Regions from separate parts of the Sodalis sp. RH19 genome, predicted to be linked through region 2. Evidence: riboswitches for the same ligand, from Rfam matches in the RefSeq annotation. Region 2 holds a riboswitch; the other holds the start of a gene.

Region 1 (7,564 bases), 2.4 Mb from region 2:
GCAATATTAAACAGGACGCGGCGGGACAACCGCCGCTGCAATCTTAAACCCCGGGCAACCCGGCCGGCACCCGGCTTCAGGACCGGGTGCCGGCGCAATCCTATAATTGTGTGATAGAGCACGGTTTTGAATAAGGAAAAAATGATTAAATCCCAAACGGCTTTAAGATATTGCGTCGTAATCGCTGCATCTTTCATTAAAACGTAACAATCAGGCGAAATATATCTTTTTTGTTACTGGTTTATTAAAAATAAGTAAAGCGCGAGAGGGCATAATATGAATTCCGGTAGTTTTATGGATTCAGAACTGATAAATAAAATCGCGCATGATTTCGCTAATGCCACCAATTTGGCTGTAGTGGTAGTCAATATCCACGGCGAGGAAGTTTCGGATTTATATCATTTCACCCCGTTTTGCCAATCATTGCGCCAGGATCCGGAAATGGGCCGCCGCTGCCGCATGAGCGACCGCTGCGGCGGACTTGAAGCCTCTAAATCCAATCAGCCCTGTATCTACCGCTGTCACGCCGGGTTGACCGATTTTTCCATTCCCCTGGTCATCGGCGGCCATTTGGTGGGATTTGTGCTGTGCGGCCAGGTGCGCATCAATGATACCGTCAAGCTGCCCGAAGTGCAGGAGAGCAGTTCCTTCACCTGGCGCCAGAACGGCGTGCTGGCCGAGCATTTCGAGAACATTCCGGTTATCGATTACGACCGGCTGCTGTCTTCCGCCGATTTGCTGAAAATCATCGTTGATAATTACCTTAAGCAACAGCTTGATTTCGTGGTAATTAAAGAACACGCGCCGGCGAGCGCCGGGCACCGGGCGGCGATCCCAAGCGCGCATGACGGCAAAATGAAAAAGGTGCTGCGTTATATCGACAGTCATTACTCCGAGGACCTGCGTCTTGAGGACGTGGCGGCGATGGTCTATCTCAGCCCTTATTATTTCAGCAAATTATTCAAAAAATACCAAGGCGTGGGTTTTAACGCCTACGTGAACCAGCAGCGTATGGAAAGCGCGCGCCAGATGCTGGAGCAAAGCGACTGGTCCATCGCCGTCATTGCGCGCAACCTCGGTTTTTCCCAGGCCAGCTATTTTTGCAAAGTATTTCGCCAGGCCTATCGCATTACCCCCCAGGCGTATCGTGAGCAGCGTTTATCCGCGCTGAATAACAGCCCGGCGAAAAATATCGCCATGCCGCGTAATTAATCCTTTTTCCCTTTTGTCGCTTTAATTATTGTGACGTTATTATTTCCAGCCGATCGTGATCTCATTTTTTAAATTTAACCAACGCTATTTAATGCTATGGCTTTCGCCGCTGAAAATGGCCGCTCATCGCGCCATGCCGTGGCATGGCTAATTGCCGATAGCTAAAAAGTGTTATCCCCCGACAATAAATTTTAATCAAATCATCGCCGGCGAACATTTTTTTTGATCCAATCCGGGGTATATTTTCCCCAGATACTTTAGATTAACGATGACAGGGGCGCCGCCGGCAACGATTTGCCATTTCCGCGCGGCGCCAATGCCAATGTTACCAGGTTGCACGCGCCGCAAGGCCGTCAGGGAAGGAGGTGTGAATCCTCCGCAGCCCCCGCTGCTGTAATGCCGACGAATCCGGCGTCACCACTGATCGAAAATGATTGGGAAGGGCCGGAGGAGGATGACGCAAAGCCAGAAGACCTGCCTGATAACAAGAGCCGTACCGGCTCGGTAACAACTCCTTCGGTGGGAAGCGGGTTGTCCTAACGACTGCGTCGGGATAGCGCCTTTCCGCCGCCGTTGCTTACGACAATCCCGTTCGGCCCGCCCTGGCATTACGGGATACGGATGAAAGCGATACTGATTGGCGGCGCGCAAAGCGGGACCGGGAAAACATTGCTGACGCTCGGCCTGCTGCGGGTGCTGGCCAGGCGCGGCCTCAGGGCGCAGCCGTTCAAGTGCGGGCCGGATTATATCGATACCGGCTGGCATGAAGCGGTCAGCGGCATCGCCTCGCATAACCTGGACGCCTATATGCTGGGGGCTGACACGCTTAACGGCCTGTTTAACCGGCATATGCAAACTGCCGACGTGGGCGTTATCGAAGGCGTCATGGGACTCTACGACGGCCTGGGCAGCGACGGCGGCGACTGCAGCAGCGCCGCGCTGGCCAAGCAGCTGGGCGTGCCGGTGGTGCTTATTATCGACGGCAAGGCGGTATCCACCTCGGCCGCCGCCACCGTACTGGGCTTTCAACTGTTTGATCCCGCCGTCAACATCGCCGGCATTATCGTAAACCGGGTATCCTCCGCCAATCATTTCAACCTGATTAAAACCGCCATTACCCGCTACTGCGATCTGCCGGTGCTGGGGTATCTGCCGCCGCTCAGCGACTGGGCATTGCCCTCCCGGCATCTGGGCCTGGTGCCGGCGCAGGAAAACCGGCGCCTGGAGGCGCAATGGGACCAACTGGCGGATGCGGTGGAACAGCATATCGATATCGATTGTCTTCTGCGTCTTGCCGACTGCCAGCCCGCTCCGGGCCGCCTGCCCGCACCGCCCGCCGCGCCGCGTTATGCGCAGCTGACGCTGGCGCTGGCCGAGGACGAGGCGTTTCATTTCTATTATCCGGATAATCTGCAGCTCCTGCGCGATATCGGCGTGCGTATCGTGCCGTTCAGCCCGCTAAACGATCGGGAACTGCCGGCGTGCCAGATGATTTACCTCGGCGGCGGTTTTCCGGAACTCTTCGCCGACCGGCTGACGGCCAACGGCGCGATGCGGGCGGCGCTGCTGCGGGCCGGTCTGCAGGGCACGGCCATCTACGCCGAATGCGGGGGGCTGATGTACCTGGGGACTTCCCTGGAGGATCAGCAGGGCCGCGTCTTCCCCATGGTCGGCCTGTTGCGCGGCGTCAGCCGCATGAGCGAGGGACTCAAGCGTTTCGGCTATTGCGAGGGGCGGGCGCTGGCCGATAATCTGCTGACCGCCAGGGGAGAAACGTTACGCGGTCACGAATTTCACCATTCCGAATTTATCACCGATGAGCCGCCGCTGTTTACCCTCACCAAACGCGCCGCCGGCGGCGAGGTAAAACAGTGGCCGGGCGGTTATGGCGACGCCACGCTTCTCGCCAGCTACCTGCATGTGCATTTTTACCAGCGCCCGGCCTTGCTGCGGCGCTGGCTGGATAAAGGATGCGAGCTGCTATGACCTTGAGCGCCTACCTCGCCGGCTACCTGCTGGATCTGTGGCTTGGGGATCCGCCGCACTGGCCGCATCCGGTGCGCTGGATAGGCCATGCCGTCACGGGCCTGCAACGCGTTATCCGCCGTTGCTGCCGCAGCCGCCGGGCGCTGTATATCGGCGGCGGCGCGCTGTGGCTGCTGGTGGTGGGCGGCAGTGGGGGATTGACCTGGGCCTTGCTGCGCCTGCTGTCCTTTTCGCCCGCGCTGGAGTGGCTGGCCACCGCCTGGCTCACCTACACCCTGCTGGCGACCCGCTGCCTGCGCGATGCCGCCATGGCGGTTTATTACGTGCTGCGCGCGGACGACCTGGCGGCGTCGCGCCGGCAGCTGTCCTACATTGTCGGCCGCGATACCCAGCACCTGACGCGGCCGCAAATGATGCGCGCGGTGGTGGAAACGGTGGCGGAAAACAGCGTTGACGGCGTGATAGCGCCGCTGTTCTGGCTGTTTATCGGCGGCGTGCCGCTGGCGATGGCCTATAAGGCGGTCAATACCCTGGATTCCATGGTGGGGTACCGCACGCCGCAGTACGAAGCCATCGGCTGCGTATCGGCGCGAATGGACGACGCGGCCAACTGGCTGCCGGCGCGATTGGGCTGGCTGCTGCTGGCGCTGGCCGCCGGCCTGTTGCGTCTGGACGGGCGCGGCGCCTGGCGCATTGGCTGGCGCGACCGTTATCAGCATAAAAGCCCGAACTGCGCCTGGTCGGAGGCGACGGTGGCGGGCGCGCTGGGGGTGCGGCTGGGCGGACCCAATGATTATTTCAGCATCCGGGTGGAAAAACCCTGGATTGGCGAGGCGCGGCGCGAGATTGCCCTTGGCGACATCATCCACAGCATCCGCTTGATGTATGTCGCCTCCGCGCTGATGCTGGCGACGATGTGCCTGCTCCGCGCCGGCGGCGCGGGATTAGGGTGGTGGTGAGACTTAACAGGGCTGTATAACAGGGCGCAGGCCCGGAGCTGTAACGCGAATGAGTTATATCAAACAACCGCAACAAATCGAGCGCACCAGTTTTGCCATTATCCGGGAGATCATTGCCCGCGAGCGTCCCGATTTCCATTTCCAGGATATCTGGCAGGAAAAAATCATCCTGCGCGCCATCCACACCAGCGCCGACTTCGACTGGCTGGATATTCTGCATTTCTCGGCCGGCGCGGCTGAACGCATGGCCGACGCCCTGAGCCGGGGCTGCACGATATATACCGATACCACCATGGCGCTGTCCGGCATCAATAAGACCGCGCTGGCGCAGCTGGGCGGCAAAGCGGCTTGTTATATCGGCGATGCCGGTATCGCCGAGCAGGCGCGGGCGCAGGGCATGACGCGCTCAATGGCGGCGGTGGACTATGTGGTGGCGCGCGCCGGCCGGGAGCCGGACAACAGCCTGTTTGTGTTCGGCAACGCGCCCACCGCGCTGTTTCGCCTGCTGGAGCATGTCGGTCGGTCGGATTACCGGCCGCAGGGGGTGATAGGCGTGCCGGTGGGGTTTGTCGGCGCCAGCGAATCCAAGCAGGCGCTGGCCGACAGCCCGTTGACCTGCATCGCCGCGCTGGGCCGCAAAGGCGGCAGCAATATCGCCGCGGCCATCGTCAACGCCCTCCTTTATCAACTGCGGGAGGCATGATGGACGACGTGGTCTGGCACAATGGCCGGGCGCTGCGCAAGGGGTATACCACCGGATCCTGCGCCACCGCGGCGGCTAAAGTCGCCGCCGAGATGCTTTTGCGCCAGCAGGTGATAGATACCGTTTCCATCGTGACGCCGTCCGGCGTCACGCTGTGCCTGAACGTCGAGCTGCCGTTGATAAGCCCCGGCGAGGCCACCGCCGCCATTCGCAAGGACGGCGGCGATGACGTGGACGCCACCGACGGCATGCTGATTTTTGCCCGCTTAAGACTGCGCGCCGATGCCGCCATTATCATCGAGGGCGGCGCCGGCGTGGGCCGGGTAACCCGCAACGGCATCGGCCTGGCTATCGGCCAGGCGGCGATTAACAACACTCCCCGTCATACCATCGAGACGGCGGTGCGCGAGGTCATCGGGCCGGATCGCGGCGCGGATGTGGAGATTTTCGCCCCGGAAGGGGAAGCGCGGGCGCGGAAAACCTATAACGCGCGCCTGGGCATCCTGGGCGGTATTTCCATTATCGGCACCAGCGGCATCGTGACGCCGATGTCGGAGGAAAGCTGGAAGAAATCCCTGTCGCTTGAGCTGGGCATGAAGCGCGCCGACGGCATGGACCGGGTGATCCTGGTGCCGGGCAACCACGGCGAGCGTTTCGTCGGCGAACGGCTGGGCATCGATAAACGTTACGTTGTCACTATGAGCAATTTTGTCGGCTATATGCTTAAGGAGGCGGAGCGCCTGGGGTTTCGCCAGATCCTGATGGTCGGCCATTTCGGCAAACTGGTGAAGGTGGCGGCGGGGATCTTCCATACCCATAGCCATATCGCCGACGGACGCATGGAAACGCTGATTGCCTGGCTGGCCTTGTGCGACGCCCCCCACGCGCTGATGCATCAGGTGGCGGCGTGCGTGACCACCGAGGAGGCGATGGCGTTAATCGACGCCGCCGGCTGGCAGCGGGTATACCCGGCCATTGCCGCGCGCGTCGCCGCCCGCATGGCCGAGCTGTTGCGTTTTTCCTCTGCGCCGCCCCGCTGCGACGCGCTGCTGTTCTCCTTCGATCAGCAGATCCTCGGCAGCAGCCGGCCGGCGGCGGAACTGAGAGAGGCCTTCCGATGAACAGGAGGGTTGACGATAACGGCCACCGGCACGCGCCCCGGTTAAGCGTGGTCGGGCTGGGGCCGGGGGATGGCCGCTACCTGACGCCCGGCGCCCGGCGGCTGATCGATCAGTGTTCGGTGCTGATCGGCAGCCCGCGCCAGCTGGCGTGTTTTCCTGGGTTCCAGGGCGAAAAGCGGCCGTTCGGCCCGTCCCTGGCGGCGCTTGCGGCCTGGCTGGACGCCCATCCCGACGTGGACACGGTGGTGCTGGCTTCCGGCGACCCGCTATTGTACGGCATCGGCGATTACCTGAGCCGGCGCATGGGGGCGGAAAACCTGCATATCGAGCCGGGGATCAGCGCGGTGCAATACCTGTTTTCACGCCTGCGCATGGCGATGAACGATGTCTATCTCACCAGCAGCCATGGCCGCGCGCCTGATTTTGATTTTTTGCTGCTGCACCCCAGGGTGGCGATGGTCACCGACGAACGCATCGGTCCTTATGAAATCGCCCGCGAGATCCTGGCGCGCGAGCGGCCGCGGGTCATGATTATCGGCGAAAACCTGTCCTACCCCGATGAACGTATCCACCGGCTGCCGCCCGCGCAGGTGGCGCGGCATTATGCAATGAACGTGGTGGTGATCCTCGATGAGAGATGAAGAATTTATCCGCGGCCCGGTGCCGATGACCAAACGCGAAATCCGGCTGGCGTCGGTGGACCGGCTGGAGCTGGCGCAGGCCCGGCTGCTGATTGACGTCGGCGCCGGTACCGGCAGCGTCGGCATCGAGGCGGCCAGCCGCTACCCCCAGCTGCGGGTGATGGCGGTGGAGCGCAATCCCGACGCGCTGGCGCTGATTCGCGCCAACAGCGCCAAATTCGCCCTGGACGAGCGTATGGACATCGTGGCCGGCGACGCGCCGCTGCCGCTGGCGGTAAGCGCCGATGCTGTTTTTATCGGCGGCAGCGGCGGCAACCTGGCGGCGATTATCGGCTGGGCCGGTGAACTGCTGGTGCCGGGCGGACGCCTGGTGATTAACCTGATTTTGCAGGAGAACCTCGGCGAGGCGCTGGGCGCGCTGCGCCAGGCGCCCTTCGTTCGCGCGGACTGCGTCCAGATGCAGGTTGCCAGCCTGGCCCCGCTGGGCAGCGGACACTTTTTTAAACCGAACAATCCCGCTTTTATTATTTCCTGTCTCAAGGAGAACACTCATGACAGAGCCCTTTGACCGCCGGCTGATCTGGTTTGTCGGCGCAGGACCGGGCGACCGGGAACTGATCACCCTGAAAGGCTACCGGCTGTTATGCGCGGCGGACGTGGTGATCTACGCCGGATCGCTGATTAATCCCGCGCTGCTGGACTATTGCAAGCCGGGCGCGGCCTGCTATGACAGCGCCGGTCTCAACCTGCGGCAGATTATCGGCCATATGAGCGAGGGTATCGCCGCCGGCAAGCTGGTGGTGCGCCTGCAAACCGGCGATTTATCCCTGTACGGCTCGATCCGCGAACAGATTGAAGAACTGGCGTTGCTGAATATCGGTTTTAGCACCGTGCCCGGCGTCAGCGCGTTTCTCGGCGCCGCGGCGCAGCTTGGCGTGGAGT
Region 2 (7,564 bases):
GCCTTCTTCACACACGCGGCATGGCTGCATCAGGCTTGCGCCCATTGTGCAATATTCCCCACTGCTGCCTCCCGTAGGAGTCTGGACCGTGTCTCAGTTCCAGTGTGGCTGGTCATCCTCTCAGACCAGCTAGGGATCGTCGCCTAGGTGAGCCATTACCTCACCTACTAGCTAATCCCATCTGGGTTCATCCGATGGCGTGAGGCCCGAAGGTCCCCCACTTTGGTCTTGCGACGTTATGCGGTATTAGCTACCGTTTCCAGTAGTTATCCCCCACCATCAGGCAGATCCCCAGACATTACTCACCCGTCCGCCGCTCGCCGGCAAAGTAGCAAGCTACTTCCCGCTGCCGCTCGACTTGCATGTGTTAGGCCTGCCGCCAGCGTTCAATCTGAGCCATGATCAAACTCTTCAATTAAAAGCTTGATGCTCAAAGATTGTCATACTGTTAATCTTATGAATTAACTGTTTGTTCACTCTTCAAGACTTGGTATTTTGTGTTTCGATACGGTCTTGTGAGTGCCCACACAGATTGTCTGATAAATTGTTAAAGAGCATGGCCAGCGTGCATCAATCTCACCTGGCGCGGGTTGCGTATATTACGTTTTCCCGCTGAAGAGTCAAGCTTTTATTTGCCCGAACCGGGCGCTTTTCCCTTCCCGACCCGGCATCGCGTTAGCGTTTGTTCCCGGTCAGTGGAGGCGCATTATAGGGACTTTCCCCAGCCTGACAAGTACTTATTTCACATATTGCGCCGACCGCTGAATTATCACACAACCGCAGGCTGCATCGGCAATTTTTCCAGCGAAACGAAGCCATAGCGCTGTAATACCGGTACCAGCTCCATGGCCTGCGGTGAAGCCACCAGGCAATAGGCCTGGTTCGCTTCCGTCGAATAAGCACCGTCTATTTCATGGGCGATAAGCCAGGCCGCGCGTTTGGCGATCGCTGAACCGGAATCCACCAGCCGGGTACCGTCCGGCAACACCGCTTTAAGCTCGTCGCCTAATAATGGAAAATGGGTACAACCAAGGACCACAGTGTCGGGCGGCTCGGGAAGCCGCAACCAGGGGCGCAGGATTTTCTGCAGCACCGGCAGGGCGATGGTTTCGCCATGAAGCTTGGCTTCAGCAAGCTCCACCAGCTCGGCGGATCCAAGCGTAATGATATGGCAATCCGCGGCGAATTTAGCGATCAGCTCATGGGTATAGCTACGGTGCACGGTGGCGCGGGTAGCCAACAGCCCGACGATACCATTACGGGTTAGCTTGGCGGCGGGTTTTATCGCCGGCACTACGCCGACAATAGGGCACTCAAACCGCTCGCGCAGGGCCGGCAGGGAAATGGTGCTGGCGGTATTGCAGGCGACAATCACCATATCAAGCACGTGCAGGCGCTGCACCGCCGCAACGATATTCACGACCCGCTGGACAATAAAGTCTTCCGGCTTTTCGCCATACGGAAAAGCCTCATTGTCGAATACGTAGATATAATGCGGGTCCGGCAACAGTTGCCGCACTTCATCATAGATAGATAAACCGCCCACGCCAGAGTCGAAAATCAGGATCGTGGGCCGTTTGATGTTGCTACCGTCAGAAGGAATAAGTTCCGGTGAGATAAAATTCTCGCTCTGCGGTCTGGTAGCCATAAGCCGTCTCATAGTCTTTGTCGAACAGATTGGCTATTCTACCACGAACCGTCAGATGGGGGGTTAGCGGATAAGAGGCGGCGATGTCCCACAAACTGACGCCGCCCATTCGCACCCGGTCATTCGTGTTGTAGTTGGTATCGTAACGCTCGCCGAGATAACGGTAGTTAAGCGACCAGTCGATATCGGCCACCTGCCAATCCAGCTGATATTTCACCTGCTGCTTGGCGCGTCGCGCCAGCACCTGATTGGTGGTGGCGTCGCGGGGATCGAGGTACTCCAGCGTCAGTTGATGCTGCAGCGGGCCGGTATAGACCGAGCCGGTCCATTCCACACCTTTGATCCGCGCCTTGCCGATATTCTTATAAGTGTCGTCGTTGGTGTCATAATCAATCAGGTTGTCGATATCGTTGCGGTATGCCGAGACGCGCCAGGTCAGCGGGCCGGTCAGCCCTTCCACCCCGCCCTCCCACTGCTTGCTCTCCTCGGGTTTTAAATCTTCGTTGCCGCCAAAACCACTGTAAAGCTGACTCAGGTTGGGTGCCTTGTAGGCGGTGCCGTAAGACCCGATAAGCCGGTAGCCCTCAATGAACTCCCAGGCGGCGCTGGTTTGCCACGTGCCGTGCCAGCCGAACTGCGAATTATCATCACCGCGCACCGCGCCCTCGAGGGTAACCGGCCCGACAAGCTGCGAAGCGGTGGCGTAGATACCGGTATTGCGTTGCTCATAGCCGTCGGTAAGGTAACCGGTGCCTGGTTCGGTGGTCTGCTTTTGCCAGTCCACCCCAGCGCCTGCCGTGCCATGGCCTGTCTGCAGGGTATTGCTCCACTGCGCATTATACTGTTTGGAATCGTCAAGGGTGGCGGAGGCGGAATAGGGTCCATATTGAGGATCGTAGTTATAATCCTGAGTATGGTTATAGCTAAAGGACAGCTGCGACGCGTAGATCCCGTCCTGGTAACGCATGCCGGTATCGTAAGTACGGCTGTAGAGTTTACGGGTATCGGGCAGCGCGTCAAAATGATCAGGGTCGGTATAGGCGTAGCTGCCGTCATAGCCGCTGCGGTTGTCGTAGCCATAGGCGCGGGCAAAACCGCTGAACTGCTGGTTAAAGATATGATCAAGCGAGGCAAACAACGTTTTGCTCATAAAACCATCGCGGTCGGGCTGCGCGGGATCGCCATAGGTATCCGGCAGGTTGGCGCGCACATCAAAACCATGGGTATAGGTATAGTTGCCCGCAACGGTGGCGGTGGTGTCCTCTCCAAGCTGTTGCTGGGTGGAGCCATCATAGGTTTGATAGCCATGGGACCCTATACCGGTGCTGAGGGTGGTGCCCGGCTGCTCGCGTGTGGTAATGATATTCACCACGCCGCCGATGGCGTCCGACCCATAGACCGCGGAACGCGGGCCGCGGATATATTCGATGCGCTGCACCAGGGACAGCGGAATCTGGCTAAGGTCGGAAGAACCTGAGATGCCGGCCTGGTTCAGCCTCACGCCGTCTATCAGCACCAGGGCATGGCTTGAATCGGTGCCGCGGATAAACAGTGAGCTTTGCTGCCCCAATCCGCCGGATTGGGCGATATCCACGCCCGGCAGACGGCTTAGCGCTTCGGCCACCGATTTGATCTGGCCGCGGTCGATATCGCTGCGGGTAACCACGCTGGTCGGTGCCAGTACGGTGGATATTGGCTGGGGAAAACGGTTGGCGGATACGACCATCATTTGCGCGGCCTGATCCTGGGCGCCGTCTTGCGCCCACCCGGAGAATGCCGTGACGCAGAGCGCCAGCAGCACGGTATTGTTAATCTTAGGCATTGCCATAGCATCCAAATGATAAAATAGGATGCCGCAGGTTCCATGTTTGATGGCTCGCGATAAACAGGGATATTGCGACAGAATACCGGCAGGTTTTCGGGCTTGGGATGCGTATAATACGCCAGGCGACGACTTCCCATCATAAAGACAGTGTCTGCTTGCGCGATCGCCCTGAAGTCCCCTTACCGCTGCGCGTCAGCTCCAGCTTTCCACTGGATTCCCTTTTAACTTACGAAAGACCGGACAATAATCCTACAATCAAAGAGATAAGCATGTCTATAGCACTAATAATCAAACTATTTATAAGCGCAACAACACTGGACATCACCGGTTTATCCCCTACAATCCCCCACAAAGTGGTACAAATAACGGATATTAGCGAGAGATCATCATGACCGACGAGACGTTACCCATTAGCGCGTATGAAACCCAACTGGCGGAAAAAGCCGCTCGACTGAACGCGATGATGGCGGCGTTTCAGGCGCCCGAGGCGGAAATATTCCGCTCGCAGCCCGAACATTACCGGATGCGTGCTGAATTCCGGGTCTGGCATGATGAGCAGGATTTGTATCATATAATGTTTGATCAGCAGACCAAGGACCGGATCCGCATCGATCACTTCGCCGCCGGCGGCGAACTGATGAACCGATTGATGGTCGCCATGATGGACGCATTGCGGCCATCGCCGATCCTGCGGCGCAAGCTGTTCCAGCTTGATTACCTGACGACCCTGAGCGGTGAAGCGGTGATTACCCTTATCTATCATCGTCCGTTAGACGACGAATGGCGCGAGCATGCGGGCGCGCTGCGCGATCATCTGAGGACGCAGGGTTTTGCGGTCAACCTGATTGGCCGCGCCACCAAAACCAAAATTTGCCTGGACCGTGATTATGTCGATGAGCGCTTGCCGGTGGCGGGACGGGAAATCATTTACCGTCAAATCGAAAATAGCTTTACCCAACCCAACGCCGCCGTGAATATCCAGATGCTTGAGTGGGCGCTCTCGGCCACTGAACCGGCACAAGGGGATCTGCTGGAGCTGTATTGCGGCAACGGCAATTTTTCCCTGGCGCTGGCGGGTAATTTTAACCGGGTGCTGGCCACGGAAATAGCCAAGCCTTCGGTGGAAGCGGCACAGTTTAATATCGCCGCCAATCGAATGACCAACGTGCAGATTATCCGCATGTCGGCTGAGGAGTTTACCCAAGCCATGCAAGGGGTGCGGGAGTTTACCCGCCTGAAGGACATCGACCTGGCAAGCTACCGCTGCGAAACCATATTTGTCGACCCGCCGCGCAGCGGGTTGGATGATGCCACCGTCAGGCTGGTGCAGGGGTATCCGCGCATCCTGTATATCTCATGTAACCCGGAATCGTTGTGCGGTAATTTGACAACGTTGGCGGAAACCCACCGTATCGAACGATTGGCGCTGTTTGATCAATTTCCTTATACCCGCCATATGGAATGCGGAGTGCTGTTAACCGCCAAAACGCAGCCATAGATCAATGGCACCTAAAATGAGGCTCTTACGCATGCTTCGTGCCCGCCTAGAACCGCTGATCCCCCTTAAAGGATGTTTATTTGTCACTGTCATAGTCAATGCTGGTGACATTTCAGCTTGACCGACCGCCCCCGGGGTGCGGACAGCAAAGGCGCTGAACTAGCAATCGAAGCCTAAAGCGGTATCGTTTATTTTCATGAGACCGAGATAAAATAACGCACCCATAAAAAAACTGACCATGGACATCTTTAACATGCCAGGCTTATGATTAAACTGGTTATGGGCGGCTTGATAAACATAATCTATTACAAAGGCTGCAGCGCCGGCCATAAGTCCGGTCATGAAACAATTCACCAGCGTATTTTCAAATAGCTCGTGGCGCCACTGTTCTGTATCGCATCTCGTGCGGATTTCACTGCATATCTCCTTCAACTCTGCGCAAGACTTTTCCATCGCTAACGTTTTATCAATGTTAATCCTGCAATCTTGCAGCGGTTTCCAGCACCCTTCCAACTCAAGCTGGAAGTAGCATCGGTCGGCCCTTGCGGCTTTCAGGCTACCTAACAAATCATAAATTAACTTATTTGTTAATGATACGGTAAGCGGGATGGAAATCACCGATAAAGGATTAGAGCAACAAAACGCCGTGGCGGAATTGCAGGCACGTGCCAATTTCGTCATCAACTTAAAAAATTTGCTTGTCGTATTATTGTGATATTTATCGGCATGAGACACTTGGCTGTCCATCCCGGCATTATTCTTTTCTCGATTATTAATTTCAGGGTTCATATAATGATTCCTCGGCAAAGGGATTAAATGGCATAACGATGTAAAAAGACGAAAGCGCTGATAGACTATTTTCACAAATAAAGGTTAAACTCCCCGAAGCCGGTAATATCCCTAACAACCGCCCGGGTCGGTGCCTGCAAGCGGCAAAATTGATTCCGAAGTTAGCCGGTTCGCTTACAGTAACCGCCTGACCAGATTAACTATCCTATTGGGTAATATTGTCCAGTTCAATGTCGATAAAGTTTGTATAAGCCACACCGGCTAAAGCGCCTACGATAAAACCAATTCCTACGGTATAAAAAACACTATCACGATGACGCAGCGGATCCGCACCACAAAATGATTTGCATGATTCTAGCGCACAGCCTGCGGCGAATCCCGCAGCGCCGCCGCCCAACATGCCGATGCTCAAACCCAGGCCCATGATTTTGCCTTTCCATTCCCTGACGTCCAGATGGGTAACGGGGGGCGGCTTGCTGATATTTTGGATTGAAACAGCGATAAGCCGTTGGGCGCCAAAGACGATACCTATTGCCGACGCGGCAGACAAAGTGACTACAGACAGGGTCTTGATAAAGGGTAAGGCGCTGTTGGCCGCGCCGCTAAATGATCTGGCAAAACGCGTAACGCCCTGACCGAAACCATTATCCCCCTGGCTAATCTCCTCTAAAGGGCAATGGGTTGTTGTGGTCGGCATTGTTGGGTCTGAGACAGGCATCATTAACTCCTATCAATACTAACTAATTTTCTATTACATAAAATCGATCCGAAGATAAACTGAAGGCTGATATTTCTACCTATCATCATAAGAATACCCCCCGCCATAGGCCTTTTTAAGAATCACAGATAATTAAGCGCACTTGAAAAGTGAGGGTACCATAACAAGCCTAGAGAGAAATAGAATAAGGCGACTATACAGTACATAGCTAATGGAACTCTAGCAATACGATTAAAATTAAATAACTTATTAATTAACGAGTTTATATTACCGAGCGTAAACCCAGCGACAAAACAAGCCGCCATGATACCCATACATAGCTTATAGTTGAAAATATTATACTGCGGATCATATATCTGCAAGCTGGTAGAACCCATAGGGGGTGCTTCATTTCGGTTGGTCACAATAGAAATTCCTCGGAAATAGCTATTTGCCGACAGCGCCGTGGACAGGGCAACCCCTGCTTTATAGCAAATTTTAGGTAGCGTCATTACAGCATTGTTGACCTGGACTAATGGCTGGGAAAACAGGGGGCGCGCAGAAAACTCATCGTCAGTCTCATCATCCGATGAAATATAAAAAAAATTGTCATGTATTATTGTATTACTAATATTTATGTTGGAGAAATTAGAATTACACATAATTAACACCCTATTTTACTTGAAGTAAAACTTCATTTGCTTATATTTTACAAGGCTAACCGCAGGAAAAAAACTTTACTATAAATACATAAAAAACAACAGGAGAGAATATCTTAATGAAAATTTTTGTATAGCATTCAAAAAAATTAACAATTATACTTTTCTCTTTGATAAATTAGCAACCTTTGAGCATAGCGGAGTTCATTTTGTAAAACGACGGATTATACGTCATTTAAAAATAGCTGATGCGGTCTTCGCGTTCAGTATTGGCTATTGTTTAATAATCCAGGCTCAAGAAATTTATGAATCCCGTTGGATTTTGTCTAGCCGTTTCAATTTGCGCCCAATCCAGAATACCAGGACCACCATCAGGATGGCTGGAATAAAATTTGAGCCGATAACCGGGTATTCCACCCGGATAATAGCACTGTACATCAACAGGCCC

The links. A riboswitch is a leader RNA that binds a small molecule or an ion and turns the genes downstream of it on or off. The one in region 2 is predicted to bind cobalamin.
Region 1: another riboswitch for cobalamin. It lies ahead of ACL2XF_RS08610 (cobyrinate a,c-diamide synthase); the one in region 2 lies ahead of btuB (TonB-dependent vitamin B12 receptor BtuB).

The regions. Positions count from the first base shown of each region.
Region 1 covers NZ_CP178734.1:1,916,607-1,924,170, reverse strand. Annotated here, with positions in the region: gene ACL2XF_RS08620 (MIP/aquaporin family protein) at 1-47, shown strand, start outside; gene pocR (transcriptional regulator PocR) at 277-1,212, shown strand; cobalamin riboswitch at 1,526-1,709, shown strand; gene ACL2XF_RS08610 (cobyrinate a,c-diamide synthase) at 1,834-3,198, shown strand; gene cbiB (adenosylcobinamide-phosphate synthase CbiB) at 3,195-4,157, shown strand; gene ACL2XF_RS08600 (cobalt-precorrin-8 methylmutase) at 4,207-4,860, shown strand; gene cbiD (cobalt-precorrin-5B (C(1))-methyltransferase CbiD) at 4,857-5,981, shown strand; gene ACL2XF_RS08590 (cobalt-precorrin-7 (C(5))-methyltransferase) at 5,978-6,622, shown strand; gene ACL2XF_RS08585 (decarboxylating cobalt-precorrin-6B (C(15))-methyltransferase) at 6,612-7,190, shown strand; gene ACL2XF_RS08580 (cobalt-precorrin-4 methyltransferase) at 7,174-7,564, shown strand, end outside.
Region 2 covers NZ_CP178734.1:4,363,322-4,370,885, forward strand. Annotated here, with positions in the region: rRNA gene ACL2XF_RS19645 (16S ribosomal RNA) at 1-418, opposite strand, end outside; gene murI (glutamate racemase) at 770-1,648, opposite strand; gene btuB (TonB-dependent vitamin B12 receptor BtuB) at 1,593-3,470, opposite strand; cobalamin riboswitch at 3,540-3,729, opposite strand; gene trmA (tRNA (uridine(54)-C5)-methyltransferase TrmA) at 3,862-4,971, shown strand; gene ACL2XF_RS19665 (hypothetical protein) at 5,131-5,760, opposite strand; gene ACL2XF_RS19670 (hypothetical protein) at 5,966-6,481, opposite strand; gene ACL2XF_RS19675 (hypothetical protein) at 6,601-7,119, opposite strand; gene ACL2XF_RS19680 (YijD family membrane protein) at 7,420-7,564, opposite strand, start outside.